Regions from separate parts of the Mesorhizobium sp. AR10 genome, predicted to be linked through region 1. Evidence: riboswitches for the same ligand, from Rfam matches in the RefSeq annotation. Region 1 holds a riboswitch; the other holds the start of a gene.
What was found. Region 1 has a riboswitch for S-adenosylmethionine ahead of metX (homoserine O-acetyltransferase MetX). Riboswitches for the same ligand answer to the same signal wherever they lie in the genome.
Positions count from the first base shown of each region.

Region 2: it holds a riboswitch for S-adenosylmethionine, as region 1 does, so the genes downstream of both, LHFGNBLO_RS04635 (O-succinylhomoserine sulfhydrylase) here and metX (homoserine O-acetyltransferase MetX) in region 1, are expected to answer to the same signal.

Region 1 covers NZ_CP080524.1:1,801,905-1,809,718, forward strand. The annotation lists gene LHFGNBLO_RS12220 (glycosyltransferase family 2 protein) at 1-713, opposite strand, end outside; gene LHFGNBLO_RS12225 (DUF1330 domain-containing protein) at 1,066-1,386, shown strand; gene metW (methionine biosynthesis protein MetW) at 1,410-2,024, opposite strand; gene metX (homoserine O-acetyltransferase MetX) at 2,021-3,190, opposite strand; SAM riboswitch at 3,279-3,356, opposite strand; gene hisC (histidinol-phosphate transaminase) at 3,510-4,619, shown strand; gene LHFGNBLO_RS12245 (prephenate/arogenate dehydrogenase family protein) at 4,624-5,559, shown strand; gene LHFGNBLO_RS12250 (sugar kinase) at 5,565-6,488, opposite strand; gene LHFGNBLO_RS12255 (DUF2125 domain-containing protein) at 6,498-7,496, opposite strand; partial or broken gene LHFGNBLO_RS12260 (gamma-glutamylcyclotransferase) at 7,620-7,814, shown strand, end outside.
Region 2 covers NZ_CP080524.1:240,007-247,820, reverse strand. The annotation lists gene argF (ornithine carbamoyltransferase) at 1-376, shown strand, start outside; gene LHFGNBLO_RS04650 (Hsp33 family molecular chaperone) at 455-1,483, shown strand; gene apaG (Co2+/Mg2+ efflux protein ApaG) at 1,673-2,065, opposite strand; gene LHFGNBLO_RS04640 (ceramide glucosyltransferase) at 2,274-3,431, shown strand; gene LHFGNBLO_RS04635 (O-succinylhomoserine sulfhydrylase) at 3,482-4,672, opposite strand; SAM riboswitch at 4,730-4,807, opposite strand; gene LHFGNBLO_RS04630 (2'-deoxycytidine 5'-triphosphate deaminase) at 4,890-5,984, shown strand; gene LHFGNBLO_RS04625 (ABC transporter substrate-binding protein) at 6,079-6,846, shown strand; gene araD1 (AraD1 family protein) at 7,011-7,814, opposite strand, start outside.

The DNA.
Region 1 (7,814 bases):
TCGACGATATAGGGGTGTTTGCAGATCAGGTTTGCATAGGCTTCGACATAGCCGTCGCGCTGGCCGGAAATGGAATTCTCCGAATTGTATTTTTTCCAGTCGATGTCCTCGGACAGCTGCGCCCCACTGCGCCGGGCAAAGCGCAGCAGCAATTCGCGATCCTGCATGCGCGCGATGTCGCTGTCGTAGCCGCCAATCGCCAGCAGGGACTCGCGCCGCGCGGTAATCGCGGAGCCGGCGATGAAGATGGCCTGTGCGACCAAAGCTCTTTCCAGCGAGTTTCCGGTCAGGAAGGCCTCGCGGTTGACGCATTTGGTGCTGCGACCACCCTTAACGGACACGAACGAACTGATCAGGACTTCGAGCGACGGATTTTCGTCGAAGCGCGCTAGCGTTCGCTGCAGCCGGTCTGGCAAGTAGACGTCGTCGGAATCGAGGAAGGTCACGATGGGAGCCCGGGCTCGCTCGATGCCGGCATTGCGGGCCGCATTGGCACCCCGCCATTTCGCGCCGACATAGATGAGGCGCGGATCGTGAATGCGGGCCAGCGCCGCCGCCGTCGCATCGGTCGAGCCGTCATCGACGACGATATGCTCGAAGCGGGTGAGGTTCTGCGCCAGCACGCTCTCCACGGCGCGCACGACCTGATCACGTCGATTGTGGGTCGGCGTGATCACCGTGATGAGAGGAGCTTGGTCCGTCTTTCGGGGCATATGGCTTTCGCTATGCCCCGGATTCTGCAGGGATCGGATAGATTTGATGCTCGCCTTCCATGGCCCGCCCCGGAATTGCGTTCGAATCGACGCTACAAAAAAGCAGCCGTCGTGTCATCACAAAGTGTTGAGCGGAACCTGTCCGGCCCGGCGAATTCCATAACCAGCGCCTCAATTGCCACACCGCCTACCGGCTGGGAATCCCCAAACGGTTTGCGGAAGATATCTTCATCGCCGGCAAAAATGTAAACATACCTATTACTCCCGACGTAATCGACCGGCGTTCAAGGTCCAGGCAGATTGCCCTCATGAAGCCGGTTGTTTCGGCTTCGATCCAACAGGGAGTTCAGCCATGACCGCATACGCCGTTGCCCATATGCGCCAAGCCACAATGGGTCCGCAGATCGTCGAATATCTGCAGAAGATCGATGCCACGCTCGAACCTTTCGGCGGCCGGTTTCTGGTCCATGGCGGCGATGTGGAGGTGATCGAAAACGACTGGCCAGGGCATCTGATTGTCATCGAGTTTCCCGACAGGGAGCATGCACGCGGATGGTATCATTCGCGGGCCTATCAGGAGATCCTGGCGTTGCGCACCGACAACTCGCGCTCCGATGTGGTTTTCGCTGATGGCGTCCGGCATCCGCACAAAGCCACGGATGTTCTGGAATAGGCACGTGGGCCGGCAGGCTTCCGCTATCGCTTCAGCAGAAACACCGCTTGCTGGCCGAAGAAATTCCAGAACCACCACGGCATCGACAGGCCGATCTTCTGGCCGTTGCCGTCGAGCGCGGTTGCCCTCTCGACCGTCGCGCCGAGCTCGTCGCACAGATTGACGAAGTCGCGGATGGTGCAGAAATGGATGTTGGGCGTGTCGTACCAGGAGTAGGGCAGGTCCTTGGTCACCGGCATCCGCCCGTTGAGGAACAGCGACAGGCGCACCCGCCAGTGGCCGAAATTGGGGAAGGAGACGATGGCGCGGTTGCCGATCCTGAGCAGTTCGTCGAGCACCAGCTTCGGGTTGCGGGTCGCCTGCAAGGTCTGCGACAGGACGACGAAATCAAAGCCCTTGTCGGGATAGAATTCGAGGTCCTTGTCGGCGTCGCCCTGGATGACGCTGAGGCCGCGCGCCACGCATTCGTTGACGCCGCGCTGCGACAGCTCCAGCCCGCGGCCGTCGACCTGCTTGGTGTCCTGCAGCAATTCAAGCAGCAAGCCGTCGCCGGAGCCGACGTCCAGCACTCGCGATTGCGGCGGGATGAGATCGGCGACGACTTCGAGGTCGACGCGCTGGGCGCGGTTCACGCTCATAAGGCGAGCCCTCTCGCCCGCGCGGCTGAGCCGATGAAGCCGTTGATGGCGGCGAACAGTTCCGGCTCGTCGAGCAGGAAGGCGTCATGGCCGCGGTCGGTGTCGATCTCGACGAAGGATACGGATGCGCCGGCGGCGTTCAGCGCATGGACGATCGAACGGCTCTCCTCGGTCGGGAACAGCCAATCGCTGGTGAAGGAGACCAGGCAGAAGCGGGTTCTGGTGCCGGCGAAGGCGTCGGCCAGCCGCCCACCGTGGTCGGCGGCGAGGTCGAAATAGTCCATGGAACGGGTCATGTAGAGATAGGAGTTGGCGTCGAAGCGATCGACGAAGGTCATGCCCTGATGACGCAGATAGCTTTCGATCTGGAAGTCGGCGTCGAAACCGAAGGTGAGCGCTTCGCGGTCCTGCAGGTTGCGGCCGAACTTCCGGTGCAGGGCGGCTTCCGACAGATAGGTGATGTGGGCGGCCATGCGCGCCACCGCCAGCCCCTTTTCCGGGCGCTTGCCATGCTCGAAATATTTGCCGCCATGCCAGTCCGGATCGGCCATGACAGCTTGCCGGCCGACCTCGTGGAAGGCGATGTTCTGCGAGGAATGACGCGCGCCGGTGGCGATCGGCAGCGCCGAGAAGACGCGCTCCGGATAGCTCGACGCCCATTCCAGCACCTGCATGCCGCCCATCGAGCCGCCAAGCACCGAGAACAGCTTCTCAATGCCGAAATGGTCGACCAGCATCAATTGCGCCCGGACCATGTCGCGGATGGTGATGATCGGCAGGTCGAGCCCATAGGGCTTGCCGGTGGCGGGATTGGTCGAAGCCGGGCCGGTGGAGCCAAGGCAGCCGCCGATGACGTTGGAGCAGATGACGAAGAAGCGGTTGGTGTCGATGATCTTGCCGGGGCCGATCAGCACTTCCCACCAGCCCGGCTTGCCGGTCACCGGATTGGTGCTGGCGACGTGCTGGTCGCCGGTTAGCGCATGGCAGACGAGGATGGCGTTGGAGCGGGCGTCGTTGAGCGTGCCGTAGGTTTGGTAGGCGATCTGGAACGGCGACAGCAGTGTGCCCGCGTCGAGCTTGAGCGGCTTGTCGGCGCCGAAACGCAACACTGGGCTCGACGGTGCGTCGGCCTCGTTGTTGGTCTTTCCAGCGCGCAGAGCGGCCATTACGTCTCTCTTACATTCCGCATCGATGCGGTCGTCGTCCGGCCGGTCGCGGACAACAAAAAACCGGCAGTGCCTTCGCAAAGCCGGTTACAGGATGCAAACGGCCCTTTAGCAAGTTGTTTAACGTGGCTGCAAGCCGACCGGCCAAATCACCACGGAAGTTGGTATCTCTTCTAGGGCGGACGCGTGCGGGCGTCAACGGTCAGCCGCCCGCACCACTGCCACCTCTCGACATTCCGGGCCACGGCTTGTATTTCCGCAGCGGCTTCTCGGCGGAAGCATTCTCGCCAGCGGAAGCATTCTCGACGGATTTTGCGACATGAACCAGAGACCGGATCAGGCACGGCCAACGCCCCGCGCGGGCATCATGGACATCGAAGCCTATGTGCCGGGCAAGAGCGCCGCACCCGCCGGTGTCGCCAAGGTCTACAAGCTGTCGTCGAACGAGAACCCGCTCGGTCCCTCGCCGAAGGCGATAGAGGCGGCGCGGGAGATTGCTGGAAAGCTCGACATCTATCCCGACGGCACCGCCAGGCGGCTGCGCGAGGCGATCGCCGAGGTGCACGGCCTCAACCCGGCGAACATCATCTGTTCCAACGGTTCGGACGAGATTCTCGGCCTGCTGGCGCAGACCTATCTCGCGCCCGGCGATGAAGCAATTTTCACCGAACACGCCTTCATGGTCTACAAGATCTACATCCAGTCGGCTGGTGCCGTCCCGGTATCGGTCAAGGAGACCGACGAGCGCGCCGACATCGATGCGATCCTTGCCGCGGTGACGCCGCGCACCAAGATTGTTTTCCTCGCCAACCCCAACAACCCGACCGGCACCTATGTGCCGTTCCAGGAGGTGCGCCGCCTGCATGCCGGCCTGCCCCGGAACGTGCTTCTGGTGCTGGATGCCGCCTATGCCGAATATGTCCGCCGCAACGACTATGAAGCCGGCATCGAACTGGTGGGCGGCGCCGAGAATGCGGTCATGACTCGCACCTTCTCCAAGATCGGTCTTGGCGGCGCGCGGATCGGCTGGATGTATGCGCCGACGCATATCGTCGACGCGATCAACCGCGTGCGCGGTCCCTTCAACGTCAACGCGACGGCGATCGAGGCCGGCATAGCCGCGATCCGCGACCGCGCCCATGTCGAGCGCAGCGTCGCCCATAACGAGACCTGGTTGGCCTGGCTGAGCGAGGAATTGACCAGGCTTGGACTGCGGGTGACGCCGAGCGTCGGCAATTTCATCCTCATCCACTTCGCCGACGACCAGAAGCATTCGGCGGCTGCGGCAGACGAATATCTGAGCCAGCGCGGTTATATTTTGCGGCGCGTTTCCGGCTACGGTTTTCCGAATGCGCTGCGCATGAGCATCGGCACCGAAGAGGCCAATCGCGGCGTTGTCGCCGCTCTCACGACATTTCTGAAAAGCTGAAGCAATGACATCACCGATGTTCGAAAAGATCGCGCTGGTCGGTATCGGCCTGATCGGCTCGTCGCTGGCCCGAATCATCCGCCGCGAGGGGCTGGCCCGTCACATCGCCATCTCGACCCGAAGCGCTGCGACGCTGGCGCGAGCGCGCGAACTTGGCCTTGGCGATTCCTACACCACGGATGCGAAAGAGGCGGTCCGCGATGCCGATTTGGTCATCGTTTCGGTGCCGGTCGGCTCTTCGGGCGCGGTCGCCGCCGAAATCGCCCCGGCGCTGAAGCCAGGCGCCATCCTCACCGATGTCGGCTCGACCAAGGCATCGGTCATCGCGCAAATGCAGCCGCATGTGCCCGATGGCGTGCACTTCATTCCCGGCCATCCGCTGGCCGGTACCGAAAAATCGGGACCGGATGCCGGTTTCGCCGATCTGTTCGAGAACCGCTGGTGCATCTTCACGCCGTTGCCCGACACTGATCCAGACGCGTTGGAAAAGCTCTCGGAATTCTGGCGGCGCTGCGGCTCCAACATCGACACGATGGACCCCCAGCATCACGACATGACGCTGGCCATCGTCTCGCATCTGCCGCACATCATCGCCTACAACATCGTCGGCACCGCCGACGATCTGCAGTCGGTGACCAAGTCCGAAGTCATCAAATATTCAGCCTCGGGTTTTCGCGACTTCACCCGTCTCGCCGCCTCCGATCCGACCATGTGGCGGGACGTCTGCCTGCACAACAAGGATGCCATCCTCGAAATGCTGGCGCGGTTTTCGGAAGACCTCGCCTCGCTGCAGCGGGCGATCCGCTGGGGCGACGGCGAAAAGCTGTTCGACCTGTTCACCCGCACCCGCGCCGTGCGCCGCTCGATCATCGAGGCCGGCCAGGACATCGACGTTCCCGATTTCGGACGCCAGGCCGTCGAGCACCCGGCAAAGGGCTGAGTTTTTCAGGCAGGCCAGTGAGCCGCCATCATCGCCAGCGTCTCGGTCCTGTCGGGCGCGCCCAGCCTGCCGCCAAAGCGCAGGCATTTGAGCGCCGCGGCGGCGCTGGCAAAGCGCAACGCGTGTTCGACCGGCATGGCTTCCGCCAATCCGACGGCAAAGGCGCCGTGGAACACGTCGCCGGCAGCCAGCGTGTCCACCGCCTTGATCCTTGGCGCGGCGACATGGCGCACGGATCCGGCGGAGCGGTCGAACCACCAGCTTCCCGCCGCGCCGCCCGTTACCGCGACGAGGGCATCGGTGCGTCGCGCCAGGGCTTCACAGGCCTGTTCCGGGCTAAGCTCCTTGCCGCAGAGGATGCGCGCCGCCGGCTCCGATGCGACAATGTGCGACGCCAGCGGAAACAGGCGTTCCAGCACGTCGAGCGGTGCGGTGTCGGCGTCGAGTATGGCTGGACGGCTGGTGGCTCGCGCCGCAGTCAGAGCCAGGGAGGCAGCGCCCGGCCAGCGCACATCGACCAGCACGGCGTCGAATGCGGAGAGGTCGGTGGCAGGCAGCTTCTCGGGATCGGCCTGGGCGCGCTTGTCATAGAAAGGCACGATGATGCGCTCGCCATGGGCATCGACCAGGATGGAGGACAGCGCCGATCGGGCACCGACGACGCGCCGGACAAATCCGCAATCGACGCCTTCAGCCTCGATCCCGGCGATCAGTTGGTCGCCGACGGCATCATCGCCCGCGCTCGCCCACAGCGATACCTCTGCACCGAGCCGGCGTGCCGCACAGGCAGCGCTCGATGCCATGCCTGCGGCGATCTGGACGCCGTCCGAGGCGATGAACTTGCCCTGATGCGCGGGCAGTGTATCGACGCGAAGGATCGTGTCGAGCGTCAGGGCGCCAACGCTGAGGAGGTTCACGGGTCTGTTCATGAGACTGTGCTATTCGACCGGCTTGATCTTGCCCAGCGGGATGAAGCCGAGCGAGGCCTTGCCCTTGACGATCCTGAGCGGCATTGACGGTTCGTTGCCGAGCAGTGCCAGGCCGGCAAAGCCCTGTTCGATCGGGCCTTTCTGCTCAGGAATGGCGGTGGCAAGGATTGCGGCCACGGCTTTCGGATCCTTCAGCTTGATCGTCAGCTCGGCGTTGACAAGGCCTTCGGCATCGACCGACACCGGGCCGGAAACGGTGATGCGCGCGGTTCCCGACGACAGATCGAGCTTGCGGATATCGACCGCCTGGCCACGCAGACTCTTGGTCTGCGTCTTGATCAGCGCCACGCCGTTCTTGAGCGTCGCGTCGCCGCTGCCGTCGAGCGGCGGCAGCACGCGTCCGCCGATCGCTTCGGGGTCGATTTCGAGATCGGCAAAGCTGCCGGTATAGTCGACGTCCCCGCCGTTAGGACGCAGTTGCCCCGCCGCCGTTCCGGCACTGAACAGCTCTACGGGGTCGGTGTCGTCGGCCGGATCGGTCTGGCCGGAAAGGCCTTCGGCCTGCAGTGAAATGCGCCGGGGCAAGGGCCAGGACAGGTTCACGCTGGCCTGCAGATTGTCCCAGTTGATCCACAACGGCACCATGCCGGGGACCGAGGTTCTGAGCGGTCCCCGCAGGTCGGCGACAGGCGACAAGGGCTGCGTGATCTGTGCGACGGCATTGAAGCTGCCGGTCGAGGCGGCAATGTTCCTGGCGTCATCCTCGTAAGCCATGTTGTCGCAGGAAACGGCAAAGCTGAGCGGGTAGCCGCTGACCGTGAGATTGGCGCACCCGGCCTCGATGCCGTTGCCGTTGAGCGCTGCCACCGCGCTGTCGGCTTCGCTTTTGACCCTGTCCGCCAGATAGAACCAGCCGCCACTGTAGATGCCGAACAGCACGACGATGAAAGCGGCAAGCCAGAACAGGCGGCGGCGGAAATTCGGCGGGCGCTCGTCACTTGACGTCATGCTGCGGCTCTCGTTAACGCGAATGTGGTGAGCGGGCTGTCGTTTTACGCCCAGCAAAAAGGTAGGCAGAACAACACCGATTCCGGTGCGGTGTCGTCACTCTAGTGCATCAGGCTCGGCGATATGGGCGATTTTTGGGTTTTTGGCTACGGGTCACTGATCTGGCGACCGGGATTCGCGCATGTCGAGACGCGGCGCGCGCGCCTGTACGGCTACCGCCGGTCGCTCTGCGTCTATTCCTTCGTGCATCGCGGAACGCGCGAGCGGCCAGGGCTGGTGCTCGGCCTCGACCATGGTGCTCCTGCATCGGGCTGGCCT
Region 2 (7,814 bases), 1.6 Mb from region 1:
TGTCGCCGTGCCAGAAGGCAGCGAGCCGGCACAAAAGCATGTCGACTGGTCGAAGGCGCATGGCGGCAAGCTGAACTTCACCCGTTCGCCCGAGGAAGCCGTTCATGAAGCCGATTGCATCGTCACCGATTGCTGGGTATCGATGGGCCAGGAACACCGCGCGCGCGGTCACAATGTCTTCTCGCCCTATCAGGTCAATGCGACACTGATGGCCAAGGCAAAGCCGGACGCCCTGTTCATGCACTGCCTGCCGGCGCATCGTGGCGAAGAGGTCACCGACGAGGTCATCGACGGACCGCATTCCGTGGTGTTCGACGAGGCCGAAAACCGGCTCCATGCCCAGAAGGCGGTTCTGGCGTGGTGCCTGGGCGCTTGATCCGGGAGCGCGTGATGCCTATCTGCGGGCCATCACGCAAAAACCGCGCGTTTCGACGCATGCGCCCCGGAGGGCGGCATGGCCGCGCCCCGGAGCTTTGTCATGTTGGAAACTCATCAATTGGCTGAACAACCCAAACTCGGCGAATTCGGCTACGCCGGCGACGATCATGTCGTGCCCTTCGAGGTCGGCCCGCTCGACGTGCGCGGCCGCACCGTCCAGCTCGGGCCGATGCTCGACGCCATCCTCAGCCGCCACGACTACCCCGAGCCGGTCGCCCGCCTGCTGGCGGAAGCCTGTGTGCTGACGGTCCTGCTCGGCACCTCGCTCAAATTCGAGGGCAAGTTCATCCTGCAGACCCGTACCGACGGGCCGGTCGACATGCTGGTCGCGGATTTCTCCACGCCGCAGGCGCTGCGCGCCTATGCGCGCTTCGATGCGGACCGGCTGGAGGCGTTGGTGGCTGCCGGCGAGACTTCGCCGCAGACGCTGCTTGGCAACGGCGTGCTGGCGCTGACTATCGATCAGGGCGCCCACACGCAGCGCTACCAGGGCATCGTCCAGCTCGACGGCGAAACGCTGGAAGAGGCCGCCCGCACCTATTTCCGTCAGTCGGAGCAGATCCCCACCGATCTCAGGCTTTCAGTGGCCAAGCTGTTGACGCCCGGCGTCGGCGGCGCCCGCCAGCAATGGCGCGCCGGTGGCCTTTTGGCGCAGTTTCTGCCGCAATCGCCCGAACGCATGCGCGTGCCGGACTTGCCCGGCGGCGACGGCGATCCGCGTGAGGAAATCCACGATCCGGCCGACAATTCATGGCAGGAGTTGCTGGCGCTGCTCGGCACCATCGAGCCGACCGAACTGATCGACCCGACCATCGGCGCCGAGCGGCTGCTTTATCGGTTGTTCCACGAGCATGGTGTCCGCGTCTTCGGCGGCGTCCCGGTCGCCGACCAGTGTTCGTGCTCGCGCGACAAGATCCGCGGCATACTCGAAGGCTTTTCCGCCGACGAGATCAAGGACAGCACCGAGGATGGCGGCATTCACGTGGCCTGCGAGTTCTGCTCGAAGCAATATGACTTCGACCCTTCGGAGTTTGCGGCTCAGTAAGTCTCTTCCTTCTCCCCGTTTTCGGGGAGAAGGTGCCCGAAGGGCGGATGAGGGGCAGCGTGACCGTCGGCAAATGGCCGCGCCATTCACTAGACGCCCTTGTGCGTGGAAGATAATCTCATCGGTCCGGCGCCGCGCCTCATTGCCCTGCCGGGCATTTCTACCCGTATAAAGACGGGGAGAAAGTCGCTAATTCACCGTTCGCCGCGTGCCCGGCAGGTCGAGCGAGAAGGCGGGGATGGCGATGTCGAACGTCTCGCCCCGCTTGTTGCGCATCGTGTAGTGGCCGACCATGATGCCGGACGGTGTCGAGAGCGGGCAGCCGGACGTATACTGATAACTGTCGCCGGGGTTGAGTTCGGGCTGGTCGCCGACCACGCCGGCGCCGCGCACTTCCTCGACCCGGCCGGTGCCGTCGGTGATGTGCCAATAGCGCGATAGAAGCTGCACGAAATCGTCCGACTGGTTGTCGATGGTCACCTGATAGCCCCAGACATAACGGTTCTCCGCCGGATCCGAGCGATCCTCCAGATAGAACGGCCTGACCTGCACTTCGATGTTGTGCGTAACGGCGCGGTACATTGGCTACTCCAAGACCATACGAACGGAACTGTCGGCGCTCTCCCCGGCTTGGTCAACGACCTCAAGGGCAGGTGCCGACAAACAATGTCATTTAAGTGACACACGACAATGATGGTGTGCGCAGGCTTGTGCCGGGCGACTCAGCGCTCTGTCGAACTGTTGAAAACGGCTGTTCGTGGCCAGGTTTTCCCGGAGTGACCAGATCCCGATGGAACTGACCTTCATAGCCGCCCTGCTTTCGTCAGCCCTGCTTCTTTCAAACCTCGCCAGCATCCTGCTCGCCTCATCGCGGCTTAAGCGGCCGCGCATCATCCCGCCGCCCGTCGGCAATCAGCCGCCGGTGTCGATCGTGGTGCCGTCGCGTGGTGTCGAGCCGTTTACGCAGGAGACGCTGGCGCGCGCCTTTGCGCTCGACTGGCCGCGCTACGAACTCGTCTTCTGCGTCGCTCATGCCGACGATCCGGTGGTCAAGCTGATAAACAGGGCGATCGCCCTGTTTCCGAAGACACCGGCCCGGCTGCTGATTGGCGACGACCGCATCAGCGGCAATCCGAAACTCAACAATTGCGTCAAGGGCTGGGAAGCGGCGCGGCACGACTGGGTCATCCTTGCCGATTCCAACGTGCTGATGCCGAAGGACTATGTCCAACATTTGCTGGCGGCGTGGCGGACCGACACCGGCCTGGTCTGCTCGACGCCGATCGGCTCGCGGCCGGACGGGTTCTGGGCGGAGGTCGAATGCGCCTTCCTCAACACGCTGCAGGCCCGCTGGCAATATGCCGGTGAGGCACTTGGCCTCGGCTTCGCCCAGGGCAAGAGCATGTTGTGGAACAAGCCGATGCTCGACGCCAATGGCGGCATCCGCGCGCTTGCTGCCGAGATCGCCGAGGACGCCGCCGCGACCAAGCTGGTCAACGGGCTCGGATTGCGCGTCAATCTTGTCGCCTCGCCCTTCGAGCAGCCGCTCGGCCAGCGCACGCCTGGCGAAATCTGGTCGCGCCAGGCTCGCTGGGCTCGCCTGCGCCGCGTCACATTTCCGCTGTTCTTCGCGCCCGAGATATTCACCGGGGCGGCGGTGCCACTGGCGCTGGCGCTGATGGCGGCGGCTGGTGCCGGCTTCAGCCTGCCGGCAACCGCGATTGCCGTGCTGGCAGTCGCCTACCTGCCGGAATGCGCCCTGGCCTCGGCCAAGGGCTGGTACCTGTCGCTGCGCATGGTCCCGGCGATGATCGCGCGTGACGTAATGCTTCCCGCCATCTGGGCGCGCGGCTGGCTCGGCTTCGCCGTCGACTGGCGCGGCAACGCAATGACCATCCGCACCAAGGCCATGGCGGCCGAACTGGAAGAGACGCCGTCGGGCGCCTGAGTGGTAGCGCCCGCCTCCTGGCAGGTGAGAGTGTCCTGCCTGACAGCGCCCTATTTGGCTGACTTGAGCGCCTGTTCGATGTCCGCGAGCAGATCGTCCGCGTCCTCGAGGCCGACGGACAACCTCAGCGTGCCCGGGCCGATGCCGAGTTCGGCACGGGCTTCGTCGCTGAGGTTCTTGTGCGTCGTCGTCGCCGGATGGGTGATCAGGCTCTTGGCGTCGCCGAGATTGTTGGAGATCAGCACGATGTCGAGCGCGTTCTGGAAGGCGAAGGCCGCCTGCTTGCCGCCCTTGACGTCAAGGCAGATCAGCGTCGAACCACCCGACATCTGCTTCTTGACCACAGCCGCCTGCGGGTGGTCGGCACGGCCCGGATAGATGACGCGCGCGATTTCCGGCCGCTCTGCCAGGAAGTCTGCGATTTTGCCCGCACTTTCCGTCTGCTGGCGCACGCGCAGCGTCAGCGTCTCCAGCCCCTTCAGCAGCGTCCAGGCGTTGAACGGCGAGAGGCTGGGGCCGGTGTGGCGGAAGTAGTCGTGCAGGTTCTCGTCGATCCATTTCTTGTCCGACAGGATGACGCCGCCCAGGCATCGCCCCTGGCCGTCAATATGCTTGGTCGCCGAATAGACGACGATGTGAGCGCCAAGCTGCAAAGGCTTTTGCTGCAAGGGGGTGGCAAAGACGTTGTCTACGATCAGCCGCGCACCGATCGAATTGGCAAGCGCGGCGACAGCGGCGATGTCGACCACTTCCAGCGTCGGATTGGTCGGGCTTTCCAGGAAGAACAGTTTGGTGTTCGGCTTGACCGCCTTTTCCCAATTGGCGATGTCGGTGCCGTCGACCAGCGTTGCCTCGATGCCGTATTTCGGCGCCAGCGTCTCGATTACCCAGCGGCAGGAGCCGAACAGGGCGCGGGCCGCCACGATATGGTCGCCGGCCCTGGCGCTGCACAGGAGGGCCGCGGTCACCGCCGCCATGCCGGAAGCGGTGGCGCGAGCGTCCTCGGCACCTTCCAGCGCGCACATGCGCTTTTCGAACATGTCGACCGTGGGATTGGCGTAGCGCGAATAGATGAAACCCGGCTCTTCGCCCTTGAAGCGCGCTTCGGCGGCTTGCGCGGTCTCGTAGACATAGCCCTGGGTGAGGTACATCGCCTCGGACGTTTCGCCGAATTGGGAACGCAAGGTCCCGGCATGCACGAGTGCGGTCTGAGGCTTCCAGTTACGCTTCTTGGTGCTCATCGCTTTTGTTCCAGACACAAAAAAACCGGCCGCGAAAGTCGCAACCGGTCCATACGGCCTTGCGGCCCGACGGTCCTTTAGCGACTTGTTTAACGTGGCTGCAAGCCGACCGGCCAAATCACCACGGGATAACGACCCTTTAGACCCGCACCGCGCTTGCGTCAATTCCCGGCTTGATTAAGAGGTTTGTACCAGTGGCCTTCGAGCGGAGCCAGCTTTGCGGCAGACAGGCATTCTTCCCGATCAGGATATTTCCGCGCTTTTCCAATCGGGCGCGCTGAAGTCGCCGCGCGCCCTCGATGCCGACCAGATCCAGCCGGCCAGCCTTGATCTCAGGCTTGGCGACAAGGCCTGGCGCGTGCGCGCCTCCTTCCTTCCAGGCCCCAGCCACCGCGTCGCCGAAAAGCTCGACAGGCTGAAGCTGCACGAAATTGATCTTGCCGACGGCGCGGTGCTGGAAACAGGCTGCGTCTATATCGTGCCGCTGCTCGAAAGCCTGGCGCTGCCTGCCGAGGTTTCCGCTTCGGCCAATCCGAAGAGCTCGACCGGGCGGCTCGACATCTTCACCCGCGTGATGACCGATCGCGGCCACGAGTTCGACAAGATCGCTGCCGGCTACAACGGTCCGCTCTATCTGGAGGTCAGCCCGCGTACCTTCCCGATCGTGGTCCGCACCGGCTCGCGGCTGTCGCAGATCAGGTTCCGCACCGGCAATGCACTTTTGTCGGAAGCCGAGCTGAGCGAATTGCATCGTGCCGAGATGCTGGTCGCCACCGAGCCGCCCAACATTTCCGGCGGCGGTATCGCGCTGTCGATCGATCTCGACGGCGACAAGGACGGTCTGGTCGGCTATCGCGGCAAGCATCACACCGGCCTGGTCGATGTCGACAAGCGCGCCGCGCAGGATGTCGTCGACTTCTGGGAGCCGCTCTACAAGAGCGGCGCCGGCGAACTGGTGCTCGATCCCGACGAATTCTACATCCTGGTTTCGCGCGAGGCGGTGCACGTGCCGCCGCTCTACGCCGCCGAGATGACGCCCTTCGATCCGCTGGTCGGCGAATTCCGCGTCCACTATGCCGGCTTCTTCGATCCCGGCTTCGGCCATTCGGCGTCCGGCGGCACCGGCAGCCGGGCAGTGCTCGAAGTGCGCAGCCATGAGGTGCCGTTTATCCTCGACCATGGCCAGATCGTCGGGCGGCTGGTCTACGAACACATGCTGAAGCGGCCGCAGGCGCTCTACGGCACCGATCTCGGCTCCAACTACCAGGCGCAGGGCCTGAAGCTGTCCAAGCACTTCCGCGCCGCCCGCTGAACTTCCAATCTCCGTCAGACTGCGCTTGCCTGACCGGGCGCGCCATGCTTGGCTGTGCCGGCCGTCAAACGACAAAACTGCTAGGGGAACAAAAATGCAGATTTCGAGATGGATCATATCGGCAGCAAGCGCTGCGATGCTGGCAGCCGGCGCCTTGTCGGCGCAGGCACAGGAAAAATTGAAGATCGGCACCGAGGGTGCCTATCCGCCGTTCAACACCATTACATCGGACGGCAAGGTTGTCGGCTTCGACATCGACATCGCCGATGCGCTTTGCGCTCAGATGAAGGTCGAATGCGAAATCGTCACGCAGGACTGGGATGGCATCATTCCCGCCCTACAGGCCAAGAAGTTCGACGCCATCATCGCCTCGATGAGCATCACCGAGGAGCGCAAGAAGCAGGTCTCCTTCACCAACAAATACTATACGACCCCGCTTTCTCTGGTGGCGCCGAAGGACAGTGATCTCACTTCGACCGAACCTGCGGCACTTGCTGGCAAGACTGTGGGCGCCCAGGCGTCGACCACCCAGGCTACCTATGCCCAGGATGTCTATGGCAAGGCCGGCGCTGAAGCAAAGCTCTACCCGACCCAGGAAGAGGCGATCACCGACCTGCAGAATGGCCGTCTCGACGCTGTCATTTCAGACAAGTTCGTGCTTACGGACTGGCTGAAGAAGTCGAGCGAGGACTGCTGCAAGCTGGTTGGCGACGTCAAGGGCACCGAGACGGAAGCCGGCATCGCCGTTCGCCTGGAGGACACCGCGCTGCGCGACAAGCTCAACGCGGCAATCGACGCCATCGTCGCCGACGGCACCTACAAGAAGATCCAGGCCAAATATTTCGACTTCGATATTTATTGAGGGTGAAGCTGCAATCTCCCCCTTTGAGGGGAGATGGCCGGCAGGCCAGAGGGGTCGCTGCGCGTAGAACGCCAACGCCGTCTGGTGTCGCGGAAGACGTCGGCGCTCCACGCGCGGCGAGCCCCTCTGTCGCCTTTGGCGACATCTCCCCCTCGAGGGGGAGATCAGGCGCTACAGCGCGCCTTCACCGCCACTTTCACCGGCTGCTCGATTTCGAGCGGGTTGCGCAGTGGCAGGCCGAAATCCTGGGCCTCGATTTCGAACGTGTCGCCGGCCTGCGTCCTGATGCCGTCCGCGAACGACAGCGTTGCCGTGCCGAACATATGCACATGCACGTCGCCCGGCTGACGGAAGGCCGAATATTTGAAATGGTGATGTTCGAGATTGGCGATGGTGTGCGACATGTTCGCCTCGCCCGACAGGAACGGCTTCTCCCACAGCACCTTGCCGTCGCGAACGATGCGCGAGGCGCCCCTGATATCGGGCGGCAGGTCGCCGATCAGAATTTCGGGCCCGAACGAGGCGTTGCGCAGCTTGGAATGCGCCAGGAACAGATAATTCACGCGCTCGGTGACGTGGTCGGAAAACTCGTTTGACAGCGTGAAGCCGACGCGGAACGGCGCGCCGTCGTCGCCGATGACATAGATGCCGGCGACCTCCGGTTCTTCGCCGGCGTCCTGCGCGAAAGCCGGCGACATAAGGGCCGCACCCGGCGCCACCGCCATGGTGCCGTTGCCCTTGTAGAACCATTCCGGCTGCACGCCCGTCTGGCCCTTCGCCGGCTTGCCGCCCTCCAGTCCCATGCGGAACATCTTCATCGAATCGGTGAGCTGCTCCTCGCCGTCGGTGCTGAGCTTCTTGTGCATGGAATCGCGCGTCGCGGCCGAGCCGAGATGCGTCAGCCCGGTGCCGGTGAGATGGAGATGCGCGGGATCGGGATGGTTTATCGGCGACAAAAGCCGCCCCTT